Regions from separate parts of the Streptomyces sp. NPDC001480 genome, predicted to be linked through region 2. Evidence: riboswitches for the same ligand, from Rfam matches in the RefSeq annotation. Region 2 holds a riboswitch; the other holds the start of a gene.
What was found. A riboswitch is a leader RNA that binds a small molecule or an ion and turns the genes downstream of it on or off. The one in region 2 is predicted to bind thiamine pyrophosphate.
Positions count from the first base shown of each region.

Region 1: it holds a riboswitch for thiamine pyrophosphate, as region 2 does, so the genes downstream of both, ACFY01_RS34370 (thiamine ABC transporter substrate binding subunit) here and thiO (glycine oxidase ThiO) in region 2, are expected to answer to the same signal.

Region 1 is NZ_JBIAVX010000016.1:159,205-163,000, forward strand. It holds gene ACFY01_RS34365 (ABC transporter permease) at 1-739, opposite strand, end outside; gene ACFY01_RS34370 (thiamine ABC transporter substrate binding subunit) at 778-1,860, opposite strand; TPP riboswitch at 1,949-2,056, opposite strand; gene rlmN (23S rRNA (adenine(2503)-C(2))-methyltransferase RlmN) at 2,081-3,187, opposite strand; gene ACFY01_RS34380 (chaplin) at 3,349-3,612, shown strand; gene ACFY01_RS34385 (hypothetical protein) at 3,668-3,796, opposite strand, start outside.
Region 2 is NZ_JBIAVX010000003.1:429,100-432,895, forward strand. It holds gene ACFY01_RS09235 (Rv2175c family DNA-binding protein) at 1-22, opposite strand, end outside; gene ACFY01_RS09240 (NAD(P)/FAD-dependent oxidoreductase) at 101-1,330, opposite strand; gene ACFY01_RS09245 (hypothetical protein) at 1,363-1,713, opposite strand; TPP riboswitch at 1,767-1,878, shown strand; gene thiO (glycine oxidase ThiO) at 1,876-3,036, shown strand; gene thiS (sulfur carrier protein ThiS) at 3,033-3,245, shown strand; gene ACFY01_RS09260 (thiazole synthase) at 3,248-3,796, shown strand, end outside.

The DNA of each region.
Region 1 (3,796 bases), on a different contig from region 2:
CGTGCACGGCGAGGATCACGCCGACCGCGAGGAACTGGACCAGGGTGAGGACGGCGGCCGTGGACAGGTCGAAGGTCTCGGAGGTCTGCCGGTAGATCTCCACCTCGACGGTGGAGAAGGTGGGCCCGCCGAGGATCTGCACCACACCGAAGGAGGTGAAGGTGAACAGGAACACCATCAGCGCCGCGGCGGCCACCGCGGGCGCGAGGGCGGGCAGCGTCACCTTCCGCCAGGCGCGCAGCGCGGACGCCCCCAGCATCCGGGCGGCCTCCTCCTGCCGCGGGTCGAGCTGCGCCCACAGTCCGCCCACGGTCCGTACGACGACCGCGTAGTTGAAGAACACGTGCGCCAGCAGGATCGCCCACACGGTGGTGTCCAGCCGCACGCCCCACAGTTCGTCCAGCAGCCCGCCGCGCCCCAGCAGCGCGAGGAAGGCGGTGCCGGCGACGACGGTCGGCAGCACGAACGGAACCGTGACGACGGCCCGCAGCACCTGCTTGCCGGGAAAGTCCAGGCGGGCGAAGGCGTAGGCGGCGGGCAGCGCGATCAGCAGGGTGAGCGCGGTGGAGGCCAGCGCCTGCCAGGTGGTGAACCACAGCACGTGCCGGATGTCCGGCTGGGTGACGACGTCCGCCATCCGCCCGAACTGCCAGACGCCGTCCACCTTCAGCCCGCGGGCGACGATCGCGGCCACGGGCCAGGCGAAGAACACCGAGAAGAACGCGACGGGCAGCGCCATCAGCCCGAGCCGCGCCGCCGTCCCCCGCCTGGGCACGGCTACTTCAGTACGAGAGACGTCCACGACTTGACCCACTGGTCACGATGGGCGGCGATCTTCTCGGGAGCCATGGTCTCGGGGGACTTGGCCTGCGGGCCGTACTTGACGAAGTCCGGCGGCACCTGGGCGCCCTCGCGCACCGGGTAGACGAACATGTTGAGCGGCATGTCGTCCTGGAACTCCTTGGTGAGCAGGAAGTCGAGGAACGCCTTGCCGCCCTTGGTGTTCCCCGCGTTGCTCAGCAGCCCCGCGTACTCGGTCTGCCGGAAGCAGGTGCCGTACGACACCCCGGTCGGGGCGGTGCTGGGCCGCTTCTTGGCGTAGATCACCTCGGCGGGCGGCGAGGAGGCGTACGACACCACGAGCGGCCGGTCGCCGCCGGCCTTTCTGCCCCCGGAGGAGCCGGAGAACTCCTGGGAGTAGGCCTGCTCCCAGCCGTCGACGACCTTCACGCCGTTGTCCTTGAGCTTCTTCCAGTAACCCTGCCAGCCCCCGTCTCCGTACTGGGCGGCACTGCCGAGCAGGAAGCCCAGGCCGGGCGAGGAGGTGGCCGCGTTCTCGGTGACGAGGAGGTTCTTGTACGCGGGCTCGGCGAGGTCGGCGAAGGACTTCGGCGGAGTGAGCTTGTGCTGGTCGAAGTACGCCTTGTCGTAGTTGACGCAGATGTCGCCGGTGTCGATGGGCGTGACCCGGTGCTTGTCCTGGTCGACGCGGTACTGGGGCAGGACCAGGTCGGAGCCCTTGGGCCGGTACGACTGGAACAGCCCGTTGTCGAGGGCCCGGGACAGCAGCGTGTTGTCGACGCCGAAGAAGACGTCGCCCTGCGGGTGGTCCTTGGTCAGGATCGCCTTGTTGACGGCCTGACCCGCGTCGCCGTCATTCAGGACCCTGAGCTTGTACCCGGACTGCTTCTCGAAGTCCTTCTGCACGCTCTTCGACACGGCCCACGAGTCGTGGCTGACGAGGGTGACGGTCCTGGAGTCCGCCGAACCCCCGCCGTTCGACGACCCGCACCCCGTCAGAGCGGGCAGCGCCACGAGGCCGAGCCCGACGGCCACGGCCACGAAGGTCTTGTTGTGCACTGGATTCCTCCTGGGGTTGACCAGGAAGAGACGCGGCCCTGCCCGGGACCCGCGGAGGATTCCGCCGGTCCCGGGCAGGGCGCAACAGCTCGAGTGATGACCGAACTCCCTACCCAGAATGACCTGGGCGAGGTTCAGAGGGTCTGCGGCCCGGTTGCCGCACTCTCAGCGCTGTGGCGCTCCCCTGTCGGAATATGAAGATGTACTTACGGCCGACAGACTACCGCTCGGTGGCCGCCAGCTGACCACAGGCTCCGTCGATCTCCTGCCCACGGGTGTCCCGGATGGTGACGGGCACACCATGGGCGGCGATGGCCTCCACGAACGCCTTCTCGTCCTCCGGCCGCGAGGCGGTCCACTTGGACCCCGGCGTCGGGTTCAGCGGAATCAGATTGACGTGCACGGGCTTGCCCCTGAGCAGCCGTCCGAGCCGGTCACCGCGCCAGGCCTGGTCGTTGATGTCCCGGATCAGCGCGTACTCGATGGACAGCCGCCGGCCGGACCTGGCGCTGTACTCGAAGCCGGCGTCCAGCACCTCGCGCACCTTCCAGCGCGTGTTCACGGGTACGAGGGTGTCGCGCAGCTCGTCGTCGGGCGCGTGCAGCGAGATCGCGAGCCGGCACTTGAAGCCCTCGTCGGAGAACCGGTGGATCGCCGGGACGAGCCCGACGGTGGAGACGGTGATGCCGCGCTGCGACAGCCCGAGCCCGTCCGGCTCGGGATCGGTGAGCGCCCGGATGGCACCCACCACGCGCTTGTAGTTGGCGAGCGGCTCGCCCATCCCCATGAAGACGATGTTGGACAGCCGCGCCGGCCCGCCGGGCACCTCTCCGTCCCTGAGCGCCCGCATCCCGTCCACGATCTGGTGGACGATCTCGGCGGTGGACAGGTTACGGTCGAGCCCCGCCTGCCCGGTCGCGCAGAACGGGCAGTTCATCCCGCAGCCCGCCTGCGAGCTGATGCACATGGTGACCCGGTCCGGGTACCGCATCAGCACCGACTCGACGAGCGTCCCGTCGAACAGCCGCCACAGCGTCTTGCGGGTGGTGCCCTGGTCGGTCGACAGGTGCCGCACCACCGTCATCAGCTCCGGCAGCAGCGCCTCCCGCAGCTTGGCGCGCGAACCGGCGGGGATGTCCGTCCACTGCTCCGGGTCGTGCGCGTACCGCGCGAAGTAGTGCTGCGAGAGCTGCTTGGCACGAAACGGCTTCTCCCCGACCTCGGCCACCGCCTCCTTGCGCTCGGCAGGCGTGAGATCAGCGAGATGCCGCGGCGGCTTCTTGGCTCCGCGCGGGGCGACGAAAGTGAGTTCTCCGGGCTTAGGCATGGCCATACCAGTGTCGCAGATCGAATCGGGTGGCCTGCGACTGTCGCCTGTCTCCCGATAGCCCTGGTGGCGGTCGGCCTGCTCGGCTGCTCGGGGGGTGCTGACGCGCTGTGCCGTGTGGCTGCCGAGGGCTGTTGCCGGTGTCTGTGACAGTGCCGAGCATGATCCTGCAAAAAATCGCGGTGGCGCTCGGTGCCGCGGGCTGCCTGGTGCTGCCCTGCGCGACGGCCGCCCACGCCCATGGCGGCCCTCCCCGTACCACGTGCGTCAACAAGGGCGGCGCCATCGCCCGCGGCACGGCCATCGGCTCGCCCGGCTTCCTGTCCGGCAACCTTGTCCAGATCCCCGTCTACGCCCCGGTCAACTTCTGTGGCAACCACATCACCCTCCTCGGCGGCGGTGGCGGCCCCGGTGGCCCGGGCTGACCTGCCCCGGGAATTCTCCAGGTCCAGGCTTGGCGGGCCGGGAGGGGTGGGGCGGTCAGGTTCGGCCTGGTCCGAGGGTGTCGCGGAGTTCGGCGATGTCGCGTTCCAGGTCTCGGTACCGGTCGCTGACCTTGCGGTCCTCGGTGGGGATGACCCGGCCCTCGTCCAGGGCGGTGAGCCGGTC
Region 2 (3,796 bases):
TCTTCGCGTCAATCTCGGTCACGGGAACAAGCCTGCCATCTGCCACTGACACTCGGAAGTCAGGCCGGTCCACCTGGGGCGACATCCCAGGTCCCGGGCCTTAAGCCGTGGCGTTCTTCAGCGGCCTCGCCGGGTCGGCCAGCAGCTCCGGCCGCATCGGTGTGCCCGCCTCGATCAGCCGTCGCCCCTGGGCCAGGTCCCTCGGGCGTCCCACGGCGAGCAGGGCCACCAGCCGGTCCTCCTTCAGCCAGCAGACCGTCCACGCGGGGCCGGCCGGATCGCCGCGCCACAGGGTGCGGTCGGCCGCGCCGTGGTGACCGGCGTACTGGACGAAGCGGCCGAACTGCTCGGACCAGAAGTACGGCACGGGGTCGTAGACCGCGGGGGTCTCGTCCATGATGTTCGCGGCGACCGTGCGCGGGCCCTGGAGGGCGTTGTCCCAGTGGTGGACGAGCAGCCGCTCCCCGTACCGCCGGGAGGGGAAGGAGGCGCAGTCGCCGACCGCGTACACGTCCGGGGCCGAGGTCCGCAGGTGCTCGTCGGCCACCACCTCGCCGTGCGCGCCGAGTTCGATGCCGGAGCCGGCCAGCCACGCCGTGGCGGGGCGGGCTCCGATGCCGACGACGACGGCGCCCGCGGGCACCCGTGAGCCGTCGTCGAGCACCACCGCGCCCGGCTCGACGCGCTCCACGCGCGCGTGGGTGCGCAACACGGCGCCGCTGTCGGCGTACCAGGACACCATCGGCGCGGCCACCTCGGCCGGGAGCGCGCCGGCGAGGGGGCGGTCCGCCGCTTCCACGACCGTGACCGCGCAGCCCGCCTCGCGGGCCGCCGTGGCGAACTCGGCGCCGATCCAGCCCGCGCCGACGACCACGATGTCGTGCTGCCGGGCGAGTACCGGCCGCAGCCGTTCGGCGTCGTCGAGGGTGCGCAGCAGGTGCACGCCGGGCACGCCCTCCGTGCCCGGCAGCCGGATCGGTTCGGCGCCGGTGGCCAGGACCAGCACGTCGTACGGCACGGGCCCGGCCTCGGTGTCGACCTCGTGCTCGCCCGGGCGCACGCCCAGCGCCTCACGGCCGAGCAGGAGTTCGATGCCGAGCGCCTCGAAGTCGACGTCGAAGGCGGAGCCCTCGGCCTTGCCGAGCAGCACCGCCTTGGACAGCGGCGGCCGGTCGTACGGCTGGTGCGGTTCGGCGCCGATCAGCGTCACGGTGCCCCGGAAACCCTGCTCGCGCAGGGCGACCGCGGTCTGCACCCCGGCCATGCCCGCGCCGACGACGACCACGCGCCGCGCCTGTGACGTGCCCTGTTCCCGCGTCTGCTCGCTCACTCGATCACCATAGTCAACTGACTCTTCGTCAGTCAGGGGGCGTGCTCAGTGACCTGCTCCACAACGCTCGTACCCGCTCCGGGCTGCGATTCCCACTCCCAGGTCTCCTCCAGCCGCACCCTGCCGTCGGGCAGCTCGACGACGGTGGACGCGCAGTGTCCGCCGGAGGTGGTGCCGTCCCGCTTCAGCTGCACGTACCGGAAGTCCAGCCGGTCCCCCTCCCGGGTGCCCACGAGACACCCGCGTACGACATCGCCGCCCGCGTAGTCGGCCCAGATCTCGCCGTCCTTCTCGTGGTACGCGAACCGGGTGCGCGTACCCACCTGTCCCGGGGCCTGGTCCGCGACGGGGGCGAGGATCAGACCGTCGAGCGAGCGGGCCATCGGCGGAGGCCTCCTTACAAGTCAGGTGCTCTGCGGGCTAGGGTGGCCACCGTACAAGCACTCGCGGGAGCCCGGACGCACCGGGCTGAGAGGGAGGCTGGCGGCCTCCGACCGTACGAACCTGATCCGGGTCATGCCGGCGAAGGGAGGGGCTGGACGCCCATGCCGTCACGTACGTCCGACGTCCTCGTCATCGGGGGCGGCATCATCGGCCTGGTCACCGCCTGGCGGGCCGCGCAGCGCGGCCTGGCGACGGCCGTGGTGGACCCGGAGCCGGGCGGCGGCGCAGCCCAGGTGGCGGCCGGGATGCTGGCCGCCGTCACGGAGCTGCACCACGGCGAGCAGACGCTGCTCGGCCTGAACCTGGCGTCGGCCCGCCGCTATCCGGACTTCGCGGCCGAGCTGACCGAGCTCACCGGCCTGGACCTCGGCTACCGCAGATGCGGCACGCTCGCCGTCGCGCTGGACGCCGACGACCGCGCCCACCTGCGCGAACTGCACGCCCTTCAGCACCGGTCGGGCCTGGAGTCGGAGTGGCTGTCCGGACGGGAGTGCCGGCGTCTCGAACCGATGCTCGCGCCGGGGGTGCGCGGCGGGCTCCGGGTGGACGGCGACCACCAGATCGACCCGCGCAGGCTGGCGGCCGCGCTGCTCGCCGCCTGCGAGCGGGCCGGGGTGGTCTTCCACCGGGTGTGGGCCGAGCGCTTGGACGTCGTACGGGACCGGGCGGCCGGCGTCACCGCCTCGGACGGCGGCGAGTTGCGCGCGGGCCAGGTGGTACTGGCCGCCGGAAGCCTGAGCGGGCGGCTCGCGGGCCTGCCCGAGGACGTGCTGCCGCCGGTGCGGCCGGTGAAGGGCCAGGTGGTGCGGCTGACCGTGCCGCAGCGGTACGCGCCGTTCCTCAGCCGGACCGTACGTGCCGTGGTGCGCGGCAGCCACGTCTACCTGGTGCCCCGGGAGAACGGCGAGCTGGTCGTCGGGGCCACCAGCGAGGAGCTGGGCTGGGACACGACGGTGACCGCGGGCGGGGTGTACCAGCTGCTGCGCGACGCGCACGAGCTGGTGCCCGGCATCACCGAGCTGCCGCTCACCGAGACCCGGGCCGGACTGCGGCCCGGCTCACCCGACAACGCGCCGCTGCTCGGCCCGACCGGTCTGGACGGGCTGCTGCTGGCCACCGGGCACTACCGCAACGGCGTGCTGCTCACGCCCGTCACCGGGGACGCCCTGGCGCACGCCCTGACCACCGGTGAACTGCCCGAGGAGGCCCGCCCGTTCACCCTCAAGCGCTTCGGCAAGGCACTCACGGAGCAGCCCGCATGAACAGCCCCGTCACCATTTCCGTCAACGGAGAGCGCCGGGAGATCGCCCCCGGCACCGCTCTCGACACCCTCGTGAAGTCCCTCACCGCGGCGCCGCGCGGAGTGGCCGCCGCGCTCAACGAAACCGTCGTCCCGCGCGCGCAGTGGCCCTCCACGGCCCTGGCCGAGGGCGACCGCGTCGAAGTCCTCACCGCCGTCCAGGGAGGCTGACCATGGCCGACGACCCCTTCGTCCTCGGCGGTACGTCCTTCACGTCCCGCCTGATCATGGGTACGGGCGGTGCGCCCAGCCTCGAGGTGCTGGAGCGGGCGCTGGTCGCCTCCGGCACGGAGCTGACGACCGTGGCGATGCGACGGGTGGATCCCGGCGTGCACGGCTCGGTGCTGTCGGTGCTGGAGCGGCTCGGCATCCGGGTGCTGCCGAACACGGCGGGGTGCTTCACCGCCGGGGAGGCCGTGCTCACCGCCCGGCTGGCACGCGAGGCGCTGGGGACCGATCTGGTGAAGCTGGAGGTCATCGCGGACGAGCGCACGCTGCTGCCGGATCCGATCGAGACGCTGGAGGCGGCGGAGACGCTGGTCGACGACGGGTTCACAGTGCTGCCGTACACCAATGACGACCCCGTGCTGGCGCGGAAGCTGGAGGACGTCGGCTGTGCGGCGATCATGCCGCTGGGGTCGCCGATCGGGTCCGGGCTGGGGATCCGCAACCCCCACAACTTCCAGCTGATCGTCGAGCACGCGCGCGTGCCGGTGATCCTG